DNA from 3 places in the Vibrio sp. STUT-A11 genome. Region 2 is predicted to be linked to each of the others. Evidence: riboswitches for the same ligand, from Rfam matches in the RefSeq annotation. Region 2 holds a riboswitch; each other region holds the start of a gene.
The links. Region 2 has a riboswitch for thiamine pyrophosphate ahead of thiC (phosphomethylpyrimidine synthase ThiC). Riboswitches for the same ligand answer to the same signal wherever they lie in the genome.

Region 1 (5,645 bases), 390 kb from region 2:
CAAAATGGAAACGCCAGCAGCCACTGCAAGAGTGCTCGCCATTGTTGCTACTTTTAAAGAGTTGAATAGCGCAGACCAAAAACGTTCGTCATTTAATACCGAGCCAACCTGTTGATTTATGCCGCTCAGAATCACCATCGCAAGTGGTGGGATAACCAGTAAAAAGGCACCCATGATCCAAAAGCTATCCCAAGCTTTTGACCACCCATGATCCTTCGTTAAGTATTGCTGTACCGATGTGCTGCCAGAGCTTATAGACACTGGCTTTGTCAGCTTCTGTACGCCTATCGCGATCACACCGCACAACAACATTTGCCACAGTGCTAATAGCGCGCCGGCCTGCAGGTCAAAGTCAAATTTTATCGCTTGGTAAATGGCCAACTCAATGGTGGTCGATTTAGGCCCGCCTCCCAGTGCCATCACCGTGGCGAAACTGGTAAAGCACAGCATAAAGACAAGGCCACTTACATGTGGCAATTGTTGTCTTAATCGAGGCCACTCAACCCAACGAAACTTATCCCAATGGCTCATGCCGAGATGAGCACATAGCTTATGTTGCTCAGCAGGAATCGACTCCAGTGTTTGCAACAATAATCGCGCAGCGTAAGGCAGATTAAAGAACACATGCGCCAGCAAAATGCCGTTCAAACCATAGATCGAGAATGGCAGCTTGGCATCAAGGGTTTGCAACCATTGGGCAATCAAACCGCTATTGCCATATATCGCCAGCAAGCCAAAAACCCCGACTAAAACAGGCAGAACTAAGGTGGAAGCGAACAGTTTGAGCAGTAATGGCTTACCGAAAAATTCACGGCGGGAAAGCGAATGGGCGACGGGAATCGCCAAACCCACACTAAGCAACGTGGATAGAAAAGCCTGATAGAAGCTGAACTTAGTAACGTGCTGATAATAGGGATCATGCCAAATCAGCGACACATCCAGAGACGGAGCCTGAACAGCCAAAGCACTCAGCGCAGAAAGAACAAAGGCCGCGATGACTATCGCGACCCCTATGCCTAATTTGGGTACAGTATTCAAACGGAACTCTTAGAAAGTCAGGGCGCTTTGCCATTCACGAATCCAAGTCTTACGCATTTTTGCCACTTCATCGGCGCTAAAGCTCAACGGCTTACTTGGTACGTTCAAGGTTTCAAAGCCTTTTGGAAGGGCAACGTCAGTGACTGGGTACATCCAGTTACCCGTTGGCATGGCTGACTGGAACTCGTCACTCAGAATAAAACTCAAGAACTCGTCCGCCAGCTTGGCATTGTTTGAGTCTTTCACCTTGGCCGCGACTTCCACTTGCATGTAATGCCCTTCAGCGAAATCTGCTGTGGCAAATTTTGCATCTTCTTCGGCAATCAAGTGGTAGGCTGGTGATGTGGTGTAAGAGAGCACTAAGTCTGATTCACCCTTGAGGAACATGGAGTACGCTTCTGACCAACCTTTAGTCACCGTGACGGTTTTATCTGCCAGCTGCTGCCACGCTTGTGTCGCACTGTCGCCATAGATTGACTTCATCCACAGCATCAAACCCTGCCCCGGAGTTGAAGTACGAGGGTCCTGATAAATCACTTTAAGATCATCACGCTCTTCCACCAGCTCTTTCATGCTTTTTGGTGGGTTAGCCAACTTTTCTTTATTGTAAACGAACGCGAAATAACCATAGTCATAAGGCACGAAGGTTTTATCGTTCCAGCCATTTGGTAACACAGTTTTAGAGGTATCAACATGGTGCTCAGCCAACAAACCTGTTTTCTGCGCTTCCGCCATCAGGTTGTTATCCAGACCTAACACGATATCCGCTTTGCTGTTACTGCCTTCCAGACGCAGGCGGTTCAAAATCGATACACCGTCATCAAGAGCAACGAAATTTACGTCACAGCCGCATTTCGCTTCAAAAGCTTGTTCGATTTTAGGACCCGGTCCCCAATCCGCAGCGAATGAGTCGTAGGTGTAGATGGTTAATGTGTTTTCAGCAGCGAATGCTGAAGTTGTTGTCATTGCAGCAAGGGCAATCAGGCTTAGAGTGGGTTTCACTGCTCGCTCTCCATGTCTATTTCAGAGAAATTAGTTGAGCGGCACAGGTTTGAGGCGGCTATTGGGATGGCTAATATCCAGACTCAATTCCTACGCCAGCATTATCTGGTTCAGGTATTACGGGTCCCCATAGCCTAACTAGGTTAAGCCATTAGGTCTCAGCGCCCTTAAGTATTGATGAACACAATACAAAATGGGGTTGCTCCCCGATGAGTTGGATGGATTGTATACCCAAACCCCCTCGCGATGCTAGGTTACGCGAGGGGGTTTGGTACTTAGATGAAGATCGGGCTACGTAGCAAGATAACTATTTATGAACGTTGGTCGTATCCCCAGCGCGGGACCAATCCTTGCTCAATCCCCAGATGGTCGAGAATTCGCGCCACCATAAAGTCGATTAAGTCTTCGATAGTCTTTGGCTGATGATAAAAACCCGGCGCTGCTGGCATGATGGTTACGCCCATTTGCGACAGCTTGTGCATATTTTCCAGATGTAGGGTCGAAAATGGCGTTTCACGCACTACCAGAAGCAGCTGGCCACGCTCTTTCATCACCACATCGGCGGCACGCTCAATCAGGTTATCCGACATACCATGTGCAATCGCCGCGACGCTGCCTGCCGAACACGGACAAACCACCATTTGTTTTGGAGCCGCAGAGCCTGAAGCCACTGGCGAGAACCAATCATCTTTACCACAGACAGTAATGTTGTCAGGATTACACTTCAGGTGCTCCACCAGCGCTTTTTGCGCCGCATCAGGACCACTTGGCAGCTTCAGGTCATGCTCGGTTGCCATCACAACCCTCGCCGCGGAAGATATCAACACATAGACGTGATAATCCGCAGCGACCAAACATTGCAGAAGTCTCAAGCCATAAGGCGCACCAGAAGCGCCAGTCAGTGCTAGGGTAATGGCTTTTTTTTGTTGATGTTTTTTGTCAGACATAAGGATTAAGCTTTTTGTTTTAATTGTTCGAGAAGTTTACCGTGAATACCGCCAAAGCCACCATTGCTCATAACCAGAATTTGGTCATCAGGCTTTGCACGTTCAACGATTTTCGCAACAAAACGGTCTAAATCAGCGTCAACAAAAGCCGGTTGCTGGCATTGGTCTGCAATTTCCTGTACCGACCATTCAATATTGTCTGGCTGGAACAAAAATACTTCATCGGCACTGTGCAATGACTCCGCCAGCGTATTCTTGTGCACACCACGCTTCATGGTGGCGGAGCGAGGCTCCAGTACTGCTAAGATACGTTTGTCACCCACCTTGTTACGCAGGCCACCAACTGTTAGTTCAATAGCAGTAGGATGATGAGCAAAATCGTCGTAAACCGCCACACCTTGCTCTTCACCTTTAAGCTCTAAGCGGCGTTTAGTATTGATAAAACGGTCCAATGCCTGACAGGCTAACTCTGGAGTCACGCCGACGTGCCTTGCCGCTGCGATCGCCATCAGAGCATTGTCCACGTTGTGATCGCCGACTAAGTTCCACTCCACAATGCCGACTTTCTCACCTTGCAGCGATACTTCGAACTTCGAGCCATCGACGACCAGTTTATGCGCTTGCCAGTCGCCACCTTCACCAGAAAACTGCTTTTCTGTCCAACAACCGCGCTCAAGTACATCAGCAAGTGCCTGATCTTGTTTAGGAGACAGAATAAGACCATTGCCCGGAACAGTACGCACCAAGTGATGAAATTGACGCTTAATCGCTTCAAGATCGTCGAAGATATCTGCATGATCAAACTCAAGATTGTTCATGATTAACGTACGTGGGTGGTAATGGACAAACTTAGAACGCTTGTCGAAAAAAGCACTGTCGTATTCATCCGCTTCAACAACAAAAAACATGCTTTCTCCTAGTCGGGCAGATACACCAAAGTTACCCAGTACGCCTCCGACCAAGAAACCTGGCTGGTAACCACAGTCTTCCAGTATCCAAGCCAGCATACTTGAGGTGGTCGTTTTGCCATGCGTCCCAGACACAGCTAACACCCAGCGATCGTGAAGTAAAATCTCATGCAACCATTGCGGTCCAGAGGTATAACGCATGTTGCTGTTGAGTACATGCTCTACGCATGGGTTGCCACGACTCATCGCATTGCCAATCACGACTAGGTCAGGTTCAGGATCAAGCTGAGAAGGATCGAAGCCTTCAATAATTTCAATACCTTGAGACTCCAGTAATGTGCTCATCGGAGGGTAAACATTCGCATCAGAGCCCGTGACTTTGTGGCCGAGCTGGCGAGCTAAAATTGCCGCGCCACCCATAAACGTGCCGCAGATACCCAAGATATGGATGTGCATAAACTTAACCTTGTAATGCCGTGTTTAATGCTTTCATTATCGCGATAACCACCAGAAAAGCGAGAGACTTTCACCTTGTTCTTGCTATCACTTTCAAAAAAATGACAAGCCTGAACACGGACTGTACAGTCACCAAACTAAATGATGAACTCGTCAGTGATAAGACAAATAAATTGAGATCTCAGACGGTTACTTCATTACCATTAAAAAGATCTTCGACATAAAATTACGTTTAGCGCAAACGTTTAACATCCATAAAGAGATGCCCCGTTGCGCAACACCCCCAATAAATGAAAATGTAAGGATTGACCATGTCTGGATTGCGCACCCTAGGCGAATTCATTGTCGAGAAACAAGCGGATTTCCCCCACGCTAGCGGTGATCTATCATCTCTTTTAGCATCCATTCGTTTGGCTGCTAAAATCGTTAACCGCGAAATCAACGCTGCGGGCCTTGGTGACATTACTGGTGCTGTCGGCACAGAAAATGTCCAAGGTGAAGCTCAGCAAAAGCTAGACGTTTATGCAAACGACAAGTTTAAAGCGGCACTTGAAGCTCGTGACCAAGTTTGTGGCGTAGCCAGCGAAGAAGAAGATGAGGCGGTTGCATTCAATAAAGAACTCAACCAAAACGCCAAGTACGTTGTATTGATGGATCCACTTGATGGTTCATCAAATATCGACGTGAACGTCTCTGTAGGTACCATTTTTTCCATTTACCGTCGTGTATCACCAATTGGTACGCCAGCAACAGAAGAAGATTTCCTTCAGCCAGGTCACAAACAAGTTGCGGCGGGTTACGTGATTTACGGCTCTTCAACCATGTTGGTTTACACAACAGGTAACGGCGTGAATGGCTTCACGTACGATCCTTCTATCGGCAGCTTCTGTCTTTCTCATGAAAACATGATGATCCCTGAAGAAGGCAAAATCTATTCTATCAACGAAGGCAACTACATCCGTTTCCCACTTGGTGTGAAAAAGTACATCAAGTACTGTCAGGAAAATGTGCCTGAAGATGGTCGTCCGTACACGTCTCGCTACATCGGTTCTTTAGTAGCAGACTTCCATCGCAACCTGCTAAAAGGCGGTATCTACCTATACCCAAGCACGCAAAGCCATCCACAAGGCAAACTGCGTCTGCTTTACGAGTGCAACCCGATGGCATTCCTCATCGAACAAGCCGGTGGTATCGCTTCTGACGGCGTGAATCGCATCATGGACATCAAGCCAACAGAATTACACCAACGTGTACCATTCTTCGTTGGTTCGAAGAACATGGTTCGCAAAGTTGA
Region 2 (5,645 bases):
GTACTTCTTACAATTGCGATGGGGGGACGGAGAAGGCTAGGTGGGCCTGGCGACGGTTGTCCAGGTTCAAGTGCGTAGGCTTGAGAGTTAGGTAAATCCGGCTCTCTTTAAGGCTGAGACACGACGTCGAGCATCTACGGATGTGAAGTCATTGATGCCATGCTTCCAGGAAAAGCCTCTAAGCTTCAGATTGTAAGGAATCGTACCCCAAACCGACACAGGTGGTCGGGTAGAGAATACCAAGGCGCTTGAGAGAACTCGGGTGAAGGAACTAGGCAAAATGGTACCGTAACTTCGGGAGAAGGTACGCTCTCGACGGTGAAGTCCCTTGCGGATGGAGCTATTGAGAGTCGCAGATACCAGGTGGCTGCAACTGTTTATTAAAAACACAGCACTGTGCAAAATCGTAAGATGACGTATACGGTGTGACGCCTGCCCGGTGCCGGAAGGTTAATTGATGGGGTTAGACTTCGGTCGAAGCTCTTGATCGAAGCCCCGGTAAACGGCGGCCGTAACTATAACGGTCCTAAGGTAGCGAAATTCCTTGTCGGGTAAGTTCCGACCTGCACGAATGGCGTAATGATGGCCACGCTGTCTCCACCCGAGACTCAGTGAAATTGAAATCGCTGTGAAGATGCAGTGTACCCGCGGCTAGACGGAAAGACCCCGTGAACCTTTACTACAGCTTGGCACTGAACATTGACCCTACATGTGTAGGATAGGTGGGAGGCTTTGAAACCAGCACGCCAGTGTTGGTGGAGCCGACCTTGAAATACCACCCTTGTAGTGTTGATGTTCTAACTTGGTCCCCTCATCGGGGATGAGGACAGTGCCTGGTGGGTAGTTTGACTGGGGCGGTCTCCTCCCAAAGCGTAACGGAGGAGCACGAAGGTGGGCTAATCACGGTTGGACATCGTGAGGTTAGTGCAATGGCATAAGCCCGCTTGACTGCGAGAATGACAATTCGAGCAGGTGCGAAAGCAGGTCATAGTGATCCGGTGGTTCTGAATGGAAGGGCCATCGCTCAACGGATAAAAGGTACTCCGGGGATAACAGGCTGATACCGCCCAAGAGTTCATATCGACGGCGGTGTTTGGCACCTCGATGTCGGCTCATCACATCCTGGGGCTGAAGTCGGTCCCAAGGGTATGGCTGTTCGCCATTTAAAGTGGTACGCGAGCTGGGTTTAGAACGTCGTGAGACAGTTCGGTCCCTATCTGCCGTGGGCGTTGGAGAATTGAAAGGGGCTGCTCCTAGTACGAGAGGACCGGAGTGGACGAACCTCTGGTGTTCGGGTTGTGTCGCCAGACGCATTGCCCGGTAGCTAAGTTCGGGATCGATAACCGCTGAAAGCATCTAAGCGGGAAGCGAGCCTTGAGATGAGTTCTCCCTGATACTTTAAGTATCCTAAAGGGTTGTCGTAGACTACGACGTTGATAGGCAGGGTGTGTAAGCGTTGTGAGGCGTTGAGCTAACCTGTACTAATTGCCCGTGAGGCTTAACCATACAACACCCAAGGGGTTTTGATGGACTCAATGAAAGAACATTGAATGTGTAAAAACGAGAATTAACAACAGCTTTCCAAGTTTTCTCTAGAAATAGAGAGTAAGAATTTGCTTGGCGACCATAGCGATTTGGACCCACCTGATTTCCATTCCGAACTCAGAAGTGAAACGAATTAGCGCCGATGGTAGTGTGGGGCTTCCCCATGTGAGAGTAGGACATCGCCAGGCTTTAGTTTTATTTTCACTTTTTTGAAAAGTGAAGACAAAAGCGGACATCTGCTTATGCGGATGATGCCACTGCGGAGTGGTAGTTCAGTTGGTTAGAATACCGGCCTGTCACGCCGGGGGTCGCGGGTTCGAGTCCCGTCCACTCCGCCACTTAATTTGAAGGTTTCGACCTTCGGTCGAATGAGTCCCGCTTGAACGCAAGCCCGGCCATTCCGCCACTTATATAGAGCCTCGCTTATGCGAGGTTTTGTCGAATTTAGAATATAATAAATTCTTCAGGGGTGTAGCTCCAATTGGCAGAGCAGCGGATTCCCCAAAGTTTGCGAGATGGCGCGTGTTGGGAGTTTGAATCTCTTAATCCATCGACAATTTGATTACCTATTTCTAGGGGTGTAGCTCCAATTGGCAGAGCAGCGGATTCCAAATCCGCGTGTTGGGAGTTCGAATCTCTCCACCCCTGCCATGTTTAAAGCCTCAGTCGAAAGACTGGGGCTTTTTTCATTTTCATCTCATAAAATATCCAAAAAGTGACACCTGTAACATTTAAAATGTTTTTATGTCGGCTAGGACTTATTAGTTGAATTCTAAGATTGTATTAACGATCTTAAGGCGATTTTGATTACAATGTCGCCATAAAAATTTGGGGGGATTATGGGACAACTTTATATTTTAGGTTTTATCGCCGTGGGTGGGGCATTTGGGGCGTGTTCTCGTTACCTTATTTCTGAGTTGTGTGTAACTCTTTTAGGCCGTGGTTTCCCTTATGGTACGCTAACCGTTAACGTCGTCGGTTCTTTTATTATGGGATTATTGATTGCCGCTTTTGAGAACGAGATGTTGGCAACCGACCCTTGGCGACAAATCGTTGGCTTAGGCTTTTTAGGGGCTTTGACCACGTTTTCCACATTCTCGATGGATAATGTGCTCCTTATGCAGCAAGGTGCTTTTTTTAAAATGGGTTTGAATATCCTGTTGAATGTGACGCTGAGTATTTCTGCTGCGTGGATTGGCTTCCAATTAATGATGCGCAACTAGAAAAAGCTATAAAATCTGATTTGTTCGGCTTGGTTTAATCAAGCCGTTTTTATATACTGACTTCACTTGTCGGAGTGCCATAAGGCTGAGACCGTTAATTCGGGATCCGTTGAACCTGATCTGGTTAGTACCAGCGAAGGGAACAGGAGAAGATACCTACACCAGATCTAATCTGGCTAACCTATCAAAACGTCGAATGTTGTTTTAGAGCTCTGTCAGTTCTTTATTCGACCCCTCTTGTCGCATCTATCCGCCAAGCATTTTTATCCCAATACTTTTTATTTAAAATAACAAGCAAGGAAAAATGCTATGTCGAATCGCAAACAAGCGAGACTGGAAGCAAAACAGTTTATTGAAACTCTCTCAGTACAGCCGTACCCAAATTCAAACAAAGTCTATGTAGAAGGCTCACGCCCAGATATCCGTGTCCCGATGCGTGAGATCTCTTTAGCTGACAGCCTTATCGGTGGTACCAAAGAGGCTCCTGTTTTCGAGCCAAACGAGTCGGTACGTGTTTATGATACCTCTGGTGTATACACTGATCCATATCACTCTATCGACCTTTACAATGGCTTACCGAAGCTTAGAGAGGGCTGGATTGAAGAACGAAACGACACTGAAATTCTTCAAGATGTCAGCTCTGTTTACGCAAAAGAGCGTTTGGAAGATGAAACGTTGGACGAGCTGCGTTACGGAAATCTGCCTCATATTCGACGTGCTAAAGAAGGGCACTGTGTCACTCAGCTTCACTACGCACGTAAAGGGATTATTACGCCTGAAATGGAGTTCATCGCTCTACGTGAAAACATGGGGCGCGCTAAGTATCGTGATGAAGTGCTAAACCAGCAGCACCCAGGCCAAAACTTTGGAGCTAATCTACCAAAAGACATTACTGCTGAGTTTGTCCGCAAAGAAGTGGCAGAAGGTCGTGCCATCATTCCATCAAATATCAACCATCCAGAATCAGAACCAATGATTATCGGGCGTAACTTCTTAGTCAAAGTGAACGCGAACATTGGTAACTCGTCGGTGACATCTTCAATCGAAGAAGAAGTAGAAAAACTCGTATGGGCCACGCGTTGGGGTGGGGATACCGTTATGGATCTCTCTACCGGGCGCAACATCCACGAAACCCGTGAATGGATTTTACGTAATAGCCCGGTGCCAATTGGTACAGTTCCAATGTATCAGGCGCTAGAAAAAGTAAATGGTATTGCGGAAAACTTAAACTGGGAAGTGATGCGTGACACCTTAATCGAGCAGGCAGAGCAAGGCGTGGATTACTTTACCATTCACGCAGGTTTGTTACTCCGTTATGTTCCGATGACGGCAAAACGTGTTACTGGCATCGTTTCTCGAGGTGGCTCCATCATTGCTAAATGGTGTTTAGCGCATCATCAGGAAAGCTTCCTTTACACTCACTTCCGCGAAATCTGTGAAATCTGTGCTAAGTATGACGTTGCACTTTCATTGGGTGATGGCCTACGTCCTGGTTCAGTCGCAGACGCTAATGACGAAGCACAGTTTGCTGAATTAAGAACCCTTGGTGAGTTGACTAAGGTTGCCTGGGAGTATGACGTACAGGTGATCATCGAAGGCCCAGGACATATCCCAATGCACATGATCAAAGAGAACATGGATCAGCAACTGGAACATTGTCATGAAGCACCGTTCTACACCTTAGGTCCACTAACTACTGATATTGCACCGGGCTACGACCATATTACTTCCGGTATTGGTGCGGCGATGATTGGTTGGTATGGCTGTGCAATGTTGTGTTATGTCACACCTAAGGAACACTTAGGTCTGCCAAACAAGGAAGATGTGAAGACCGGCATGATCACCTACAAGCTGGCTGCACATGCTGCTGACTTGGCAAAAGGGCATCCAGGTGCACAGGTCCGTGATAATGCGCTATCTAAAGCACGTTTTGAATTCCGTTGGGAAGACCAATTCAACTTGTCATTGGACCCTGATACTGCGCGTTCTTTCCATGACGAAACACTGCCGCAAGAGTCTGGGAAAGTGGCTCACTTCTGTTCAATGTGTGGCCCTAAATTCTGCTCGATGAAGATTTCTCAGGAAGTCAGAGAATACGCGAAAGACACCGAGCAAGTTGCGGCTGATCAGGCGATTTCTATCAAAATGCTGGATGATCCGTTAGAAGGCATGCGTCAAAAGTCAGAAGAGTTTCGTGCCACAGGGTCAGAACTTTATCACCCAGCTGTACACGCTGAGGTGGATGAGTAATGACTAAAATCCTTATTCCGTCATCATTAATAGAGCTAACGGGTGTCGTTCAGCAATGTTTATTATTGGCGAAAGAACAGGGTTTTAGTACTGAAGAACTTGAGTTGGGCGTTAGCCCAACTCATTTGATTCAACTTGTTCTCGACCCAAATAAAACAGTGTGTGTGGGCACTGATCTAGTTGATGGTTCCGATGAAGCTTTAACTGGTGATTTTACGCTTTATTACCAATCGAATTTACCTTTGAAGGAAACGAGTCAGCAAAGTTCCTCGGCTATTTTTATTGGTATCGCGGATACTTCTCCAAAGCCAAGCAGCGATGACAACACTGCTCTATTAGATATCTGGCGTCATCCAATTACTGATGAAGTAAGAGCGTTGTCAGCGAACTTGTCAGCTTCAAATACCTTTCAAGCAGAGCATCACTTAGCTTGGACGGTGACGCTGTTGGCTTTCGAATTTCCAATTGAAGACGCTTTGACATTAGCTCGTGCAATGACGAATGTTTCACGTGAAACACTGTTTAACGGTGAAACATGTACGCTTCACGAGTGGGCATCTCACTTTGCTGATTTTCCAACCCCTGTTCTAGAAGATGCTCGCTTGGGTATTCAAGTTGGTTGGTCAT
Region 3 (5,645 bases), on a different replicon from region 2:
CAAAGAGAAGCTGCTGTTGCGGTTAACAATCACATCCGCTTCTGCGCCTTGGCGTTTGGCTTCTGACAAGACGTAATCAACGGCATTAAGAAGTTGTTGTTCTTGGCTCATTAGTTACCACCTCCTACCAGAATATTGTCAACTTTGAGCGAAGGCTGACCGACGGTTGTTGGTACAGCACCACTCACAGAACCACACATACCTGGAGCGAGTGCCATGTCCTTACCCACCATGCTGATTTCTTTCAGAACTTTAGGGCCGGTACTGATCAGCGTTGCCGCTTTGAGTGGTTTGGTGATTTTGCCGTTTTCGATCAGATAAGCTTCGCGTACTGCAAAGTTGAACTCGCCCGTACCTGGTTGCACAGAACCGCCGCCCATTTTCTTGGCGTAAATACCACGCTCAACACCTGCCAGCATGTCGTCCAGTGAATACTCACCTTCTTCAATAAAGGTGTTACGCATACGCGAAGTCGGAGCGAACTTATAGTTTTGGCGGCGGCCTGAACCAGTTGGCTCATAACCCGTTTTCATGCCGCCCATTTTGTCGACCATAAAGCTAGTTAACTTACCGTCTTTGATAAGTTGAGTGCGCTGAGTAGGCAACCCTTCGTCATCGACATGAATTGAGCCCCATTCATTGGTCATCGTGCCATCATCGACGGCGTTTACGGCCGTATGAGCAATCATTTCGCCCATCTTATCGTGGAACACTGACGCCTTCTTAGCGACCGATGTGGTTTCAAGCAAGTGACCACACGCTTCGTGGAAAATAACACCACCAAAACCATTGCCGATAACCACTGGCATTTCACCCGATGGACACGCATCTGCACCAAGCTTAACCAAAGCTTGTTGTGCGATAGTTTGACCCAGTTCCTTGGCATCTATCTGCTCACTGAACTCCCAGCCAGCCAGTGCACCAGGACCTTCCATGCCAGAAGACTGTTCATTGCCTTTTTGCGCAACGGTGTTACCTGCGACGCGAATGTAATGACGCGTATCATCAACGTGTAAACCTTCCGAGTTGAAGATAGATACCTGCTGCTCTCGCTGTAGCACACTACCAATAAACTGGCTGATGTATTCACTTTCCGCTCGTGCCGCTTGGTCAACTTGCAAAAGAAACGCGATTTTAGAATCCAGATTGGCGTCTTTGCTCAGAGGCAAACGGCATCCGTGCTGAACTGGGTAGCGATTCAAATTAATAGAACCCGCAGATGCGATTTGCTCACGTTTGTCTTTCGCAGCCAGCAACGAGGTGACGCGTTTTAGTTCTGCTTCGTCTGTGCTGTTGGTGTAACCATAAAGCACTTTGTGACCGAAGAAAAGGCGAATACCGATACCAAAATCGATACCGGAATTGACCTTATCCACCTCACCAGATGCTATCTGGACGGTGTTAGTTTGATGATGTTCAACGAATAGCTCAGCGAAATCAGCTCCTAAAAAAAGAGCATGATCGATCACTGACTTCGCTGTTACAGAATTAAGCATGAAGTCTCCTTGCTTGATGATCGTCTTAGCCTTCCTAAATAACTTACTGCTAATTCAGTAACGTTAAATTGGCAATACGTTAAATTTTAACATCTTATTAACCTTGTTTTGTGCTAATCCTTGCTAAGTGACACCACGATTGATTATGAAATATTCCAGTTTCTGCACATAAACCAGAGAGTTGCACTGGTCAATTCCGCGCTACAAAACATATAATGGCTACTCTATCACTCACAACACATAAATGAACACTTAAAAAACGTATCCCTTAAGTAAGTGTCCTGCTATCATCCAAACGAAATAGTCGGGGGGCCACGTATTACACGTTGGCTGAGATCGAAATTCGAGACCCGTTGAACCTGATTCAGTTAGCACTGACGTAGGGAACTATGCGCACTTTGCCTTTCGCCTAACTTACTAGGCACGCTGCAGCGGATACGAAAATCGATCTGCCTACCGTGGTCAAAGTCAGTTCCTATACGTCTTGTAATAGGAGCGACCATGACGCAGCACTCACAGCCTAATTCTCACAAGACGCCATCTTCAACCACCCCAATCGTATTAACGATCGCCGGTTCAGACAGTGGCGGCGGCGCTGGCATTCAGGCAGACATCAAAGCCATGTCGGCAACGGGCAGTTTTGCTTGCTCTGTCATTACTGCAATTACCTCGCAAAATACTCAAGGCGTTTCCGCCATTTTTCCTATTCCGCTTGAGCATGTAGAAAGCCAACTCGATGCCGTCTTTACCGACCTTAATATCGTGGCGGTTAAAGTCGGCATGCTGGCCGATGCCAACATCATCAAAGTGGTGGCTAACAAAATTAAACAATACCAACCGAAGCATCTGGTCATTGACCCAGTAATGGTGGCCACCAGCGGTGATTTATTGCTGGAACACTCTGCGATAAGCACATTAAAAGAAGAACTCATCCCTCTCGCCGACATCATCACCCCTAATCTTCCTGAAGGTGCCGCGTTAACTGGGAAACCTGTGCCAGAATCCGAAGCGGAAATGAATCAGATGATTGACAACCTTCGCTCTCTTGGTGCTAAAGCGGTTTTGTTGAAAGGCGGTCACCTAGAGAAAGATGAAAACAGTAACGACCTGCTTATCCTGCAGGATTCTGCAGAATTGATCAGTTCAAAACGTTTCCCAACCAAAAACACCCACGGCACAGGCTGTACCCTTTCTTCTGCGATCGCCTCTTACCTTGGCCAAGGCAATAACCTACACAAAGCCGTGCATTTAGGTAAACAGTATATCTCTCAAGCTATCGCCCATGCCGATGAGCTGGAAGTCGGTAAAGGTCACGGCCCGGTTCACCACTTCTTCGCAGGCCCCAATTTTGGGAAATGTCACAATGTGCACTAAAGCGATTGGTATTCAGTTTAGTGATGCATGTTTGCAATACAACGACAGCCAAACACCTACGCTGGCAGGGGTGAATATGACCATTCCTGCAGGTCAGTGGACGGTTTTACTGGGGCGAAGCGGCTGCGGTAAAACCACCATTTTGCGTTATCTTGCCGGTTTACTTGATGAACAGGTGAAATGGCAAGGTGAACTGACGACCACTGACGGAATAGCTTTGCACGAGCGTATCGCTTACATGGCTCAACAGGACTTGTTACTGCCGTGGCTCAACGCGCTGGACAACGTTTGTTTGAGTTCTCGCTTTTCTCACGCCAACTCAAATTCCGCAAGGGAGAAGCAGCGCGCTATTCAATTGCTCGAACAAGTTGGATTAGCTGACTACGCCTACGCTAAGCCAACGCAACTTTCCGGAGGTATGCGCCAGCGTGTTGCTCTTGCTCGTACACTGATGCAGGACAAACCTCTGGTCTTGATGGACGAGCCTTTCTCTGCGCTCGATGCCGTTACTCGTCATAAGCTGCAAACCTTATCGGCCACACTGCTCAAAGGAAAAACGGTCGTGCTGATTACTCACGATCCGCAAGAAGCCGTTCGTCTTGCCAACCAATTGTATGTACTGCAAGGCACACCTGCACAAGCTAAACCTCTGCTGGTGCCAGATACGATGCCTCCTCGCGTGCTTGATGGCGAATGTGCCGCCTTGCAACAAGCGATCTTGGATCAACTGGAGAAAGATTATGAGTGATATGACTCAATACAACTCCGTCTCAGACCGTATCAGCAAAAAAGAACGAGTCACCCATCCAGCTCTGCGCTTGGTGATCAGCACAGCGGTCATTTTAGGTCTGTGGCAACTGATTGTCGTGGCGTTCAATATGCCCAGCTTCATTTTGCCTGCGCCTGTTGATGTGCTGAATAGATTGCTCTCCCGCTATGACGTGTTGCTCGTACACACCTGGGTCACGGCACAGGAAATCCTGCTTGGTCTTGGACTCGGTTTATCGATGGGATTGCTGTTTGCGCTGCAAATGTTGCTGTTCGAACCACTAAAACGCTGGCTGCTACCGATTCTGATTGCTAGCCAGGCAATTCCGGTATTTGCCATTGCACCCGTTCTGATGCTTTGGCTTGGCTACGGCATCGCTTCAAAAGTCGTGATGGCAGCGATCATCATCTTTTTCCCTGTTACGACGTGTTGTTACGACGGTTTACGCAATACCCCAACCGGATACCTGGATTTGGCGAAAACCATGGGCGCCTCGAAATGGCAACTGCTGCGTCACATTCAATTGCCCGCGGCACTGCCAACATTGGCTTCAGGCATTCGTGTCGCAGTCGTTATCGCCCCAATTGGAGCGGTCGTCGGCGAGTGGGTCGGTTCAAGTGAAGGCTTGGGTTATCTAATGCTACAAGCCAACGCACGCATGATCATCGACGAGATGTTTGCCGCGCTGTTTATCCTCGCCGTGTTGTCCATTGCACTCTACTTCATCACTGACAAATTATTGAAAAAAGCCATCCCTTGGGAAAGCAAATAGATAAAACAAATAGAGATCACCAAAAGGAAGATTACCCGTGAATAAAAACAAACTTATTAGCGCTGCAGCTCTGCTTGCTTCAATTGTTTCAACTAACGCACTGGCGGCCGAAAAAGAGCTGACTTTGATGTTGGATTGGTTCGTGAATCCGAACCACGGCCCTATCGTTATTGCGAAAGAGCGTGGTTACTTTAAAGAGCAAGGCTTGAAGATCAACATTCAAGAACCTGCCGACCCAAGCACACCACCTAAACTGGTTGCCGCTGGCAAAGTGGATATGGCGATTTCATACCAACCAAGTCTGACGATTGATGTTGCCGCTGGCCTGCCACTGATTCGATCAGCAACGTTAATCGCAACCCCACTGAATACCATGATGGTGTTGGACAACGGTAAGAACGACAGCCTTGCCGATCTCAAAGGCAAGAAGATCGGTATTGCTATCGCGGGTAATGAAGAAGCAACCATCGGCACAATGTTGGCACAAGAGAATGTGAAGTTTTCTGACGTACAAATCATCAACGTTGGCTGGGCGCTATCTTCCTCTCTGGCATCAGGCAAAGTGGATGCGATTTGGGGTGGACTGCGTAACTTCGAAACCAACCAGCTTGCGTTAGAAGGTTACCAAGCTAAAGCTTTTTTCCCAGAAGAACACGGTGTTCCTGCCTATGATGAGCTTGTGTTTGTCGCCAATGCAAACACTTACGACAAAGAAGCAATCAAAGCCTTTAACAAAGCGTTGGAGCAAGCCACGACCTACATCGTAAACCATCCCAAAGCGTCTTGGAAAGAGTTTGTCGCTTACTCTCCAGACACGCTGAACAACGAACTGAACCAACGCGCGTGGAATGACACTTTGACACGTTTCGCGCTTCGCCCATCCGCAGTTGATCTAAAACGCTACGACGATTACGCCGAGTTCATGTACTCACAAAAAATCATCGAAACGCTACCAAAAGCGAAAGATTACGTGCCTAGCTTTGACTAATTCTGAGGTTATCCCATTATGAAATACCAAGATTTTATCGACGCTTGCCGTCAAGACTGGCAGGAATACACACAGCACCTTTTCGTTAAGCAATTAGCACAAGGTACGCTTGCTCAACCTTGTTTTCTGCATTATTTGAAACAAGACTTTTTATTTCTCAAGCAATACGCGCGCGCTTACGCATTAGCGATTTATAAAGCACGTACTTTGTATGACATGCGTCGTGCACTGCCGAGCGTACATGCG

Region 1: linked by a shared signal. The riboswitch ahead of thiB (thiamine ABC transporter substrate binding subunit) and the one ahead of thiC (phosphomethylpyrimidine synthase ThiC) in region 2 are both predicted to bind thiamine pyrophosphate.
Region 3: linked by a shared signal. The riboswitch ahead of thiD (bifunctional hydroxymethylpyrimidine kinase/phosphomethylpyrimidine kinase) and the one ahead of thiC (phosphomethylpyrimidine synthase ThiC) in region 2 are both predicted to bind thiamine pyrophosphate.

What each region holds. Positions count from the first base shown of each region.
Region 1 covers NZ_AP026763.1:3,013,731-3,019,375, forward strand. The annotation lists gene thiP (thiamine/thiamine pyrophosphate ABC transporter permease ThiP) at 1-1,038, opposite strand, end outside; gene thiB (thiamine ABC transporter substrate binding subunit) at 1,048-2,040, opposite strand; TPP riboswitch at 2,111-2,259, opposite strand; gene OO774_RS14020 (flavin prenyltransferase UbiX) at 2,352-2,987, opposite strand; gene mpl (UDP-N-acetylmuramate:L-alanyl-gamma-D-glutamyl-meso-diaminopimelate ligase) at 2,993-4,351, opposite strand; gene fbp (class 1 fructose-bisphosphatase) at 4,663-5,645, shown strand, end outside.
Region 2 covers NZ_AP026763.1:29,073-34,717, forward strand. The annotation lists rRNA gene OO774_RS00125 (23S ribosomal RNA) at 1-1,506, shown strand, start outside; rRNA gene rrf (5S ribosomal RNA) at 1,617-1,733, shown strand; tRNA gene OO774_RS00135 (tRNA-Asp) at 1,807-1,883, shown strand; tRNA gene OO774_RS00140 (tRNA-Trp) at 2,120-2,196, shown strand; gene crcB (fluoride efflux transporter CrcB) at 2,385-2,768, shown strand; TPP riboswitch at 2,829-2,927, shown strand; gene thiC (phosphomethylpyrimidine synthase ThiC) at 3,078-5,018, shown strand; gene OO774_RS00155 (thiamine phosphate synthase) at 5,018-5,645, shown strand, end outside.
Region 3 covers NZ_AP026764.1:576,573-582,217, reverse strand. The annotation lists gene OO774_RS18205 (TldD/PmbA family protein) at 1-111, opposite strand, end outside; gene OO774_RS18200 (TldD/PmbA family protein) at 111-1,496, opposite strand; TPP riboswitch at 1,792-1,899, shown strand; gene thiD (bifunctional hydroxymethylpyrimidine kinase/phosphomethylpyrimidine kinase) at 1,998-2,870, shown strand; gene OO774_RS18190 (ABC transporter ATP-binding protein) at 2,860-3,618, shown strand; gene OO774_RS18185 (ABC transporter permease) at 3,611-4,411, shown strand; gene OO774_RS18180 (ABC transporter substrate-binding protein) at 4,449-5,399, shown strand; gene tenA (thiaminase II) at 5,418-5,645, shown strand, end outside.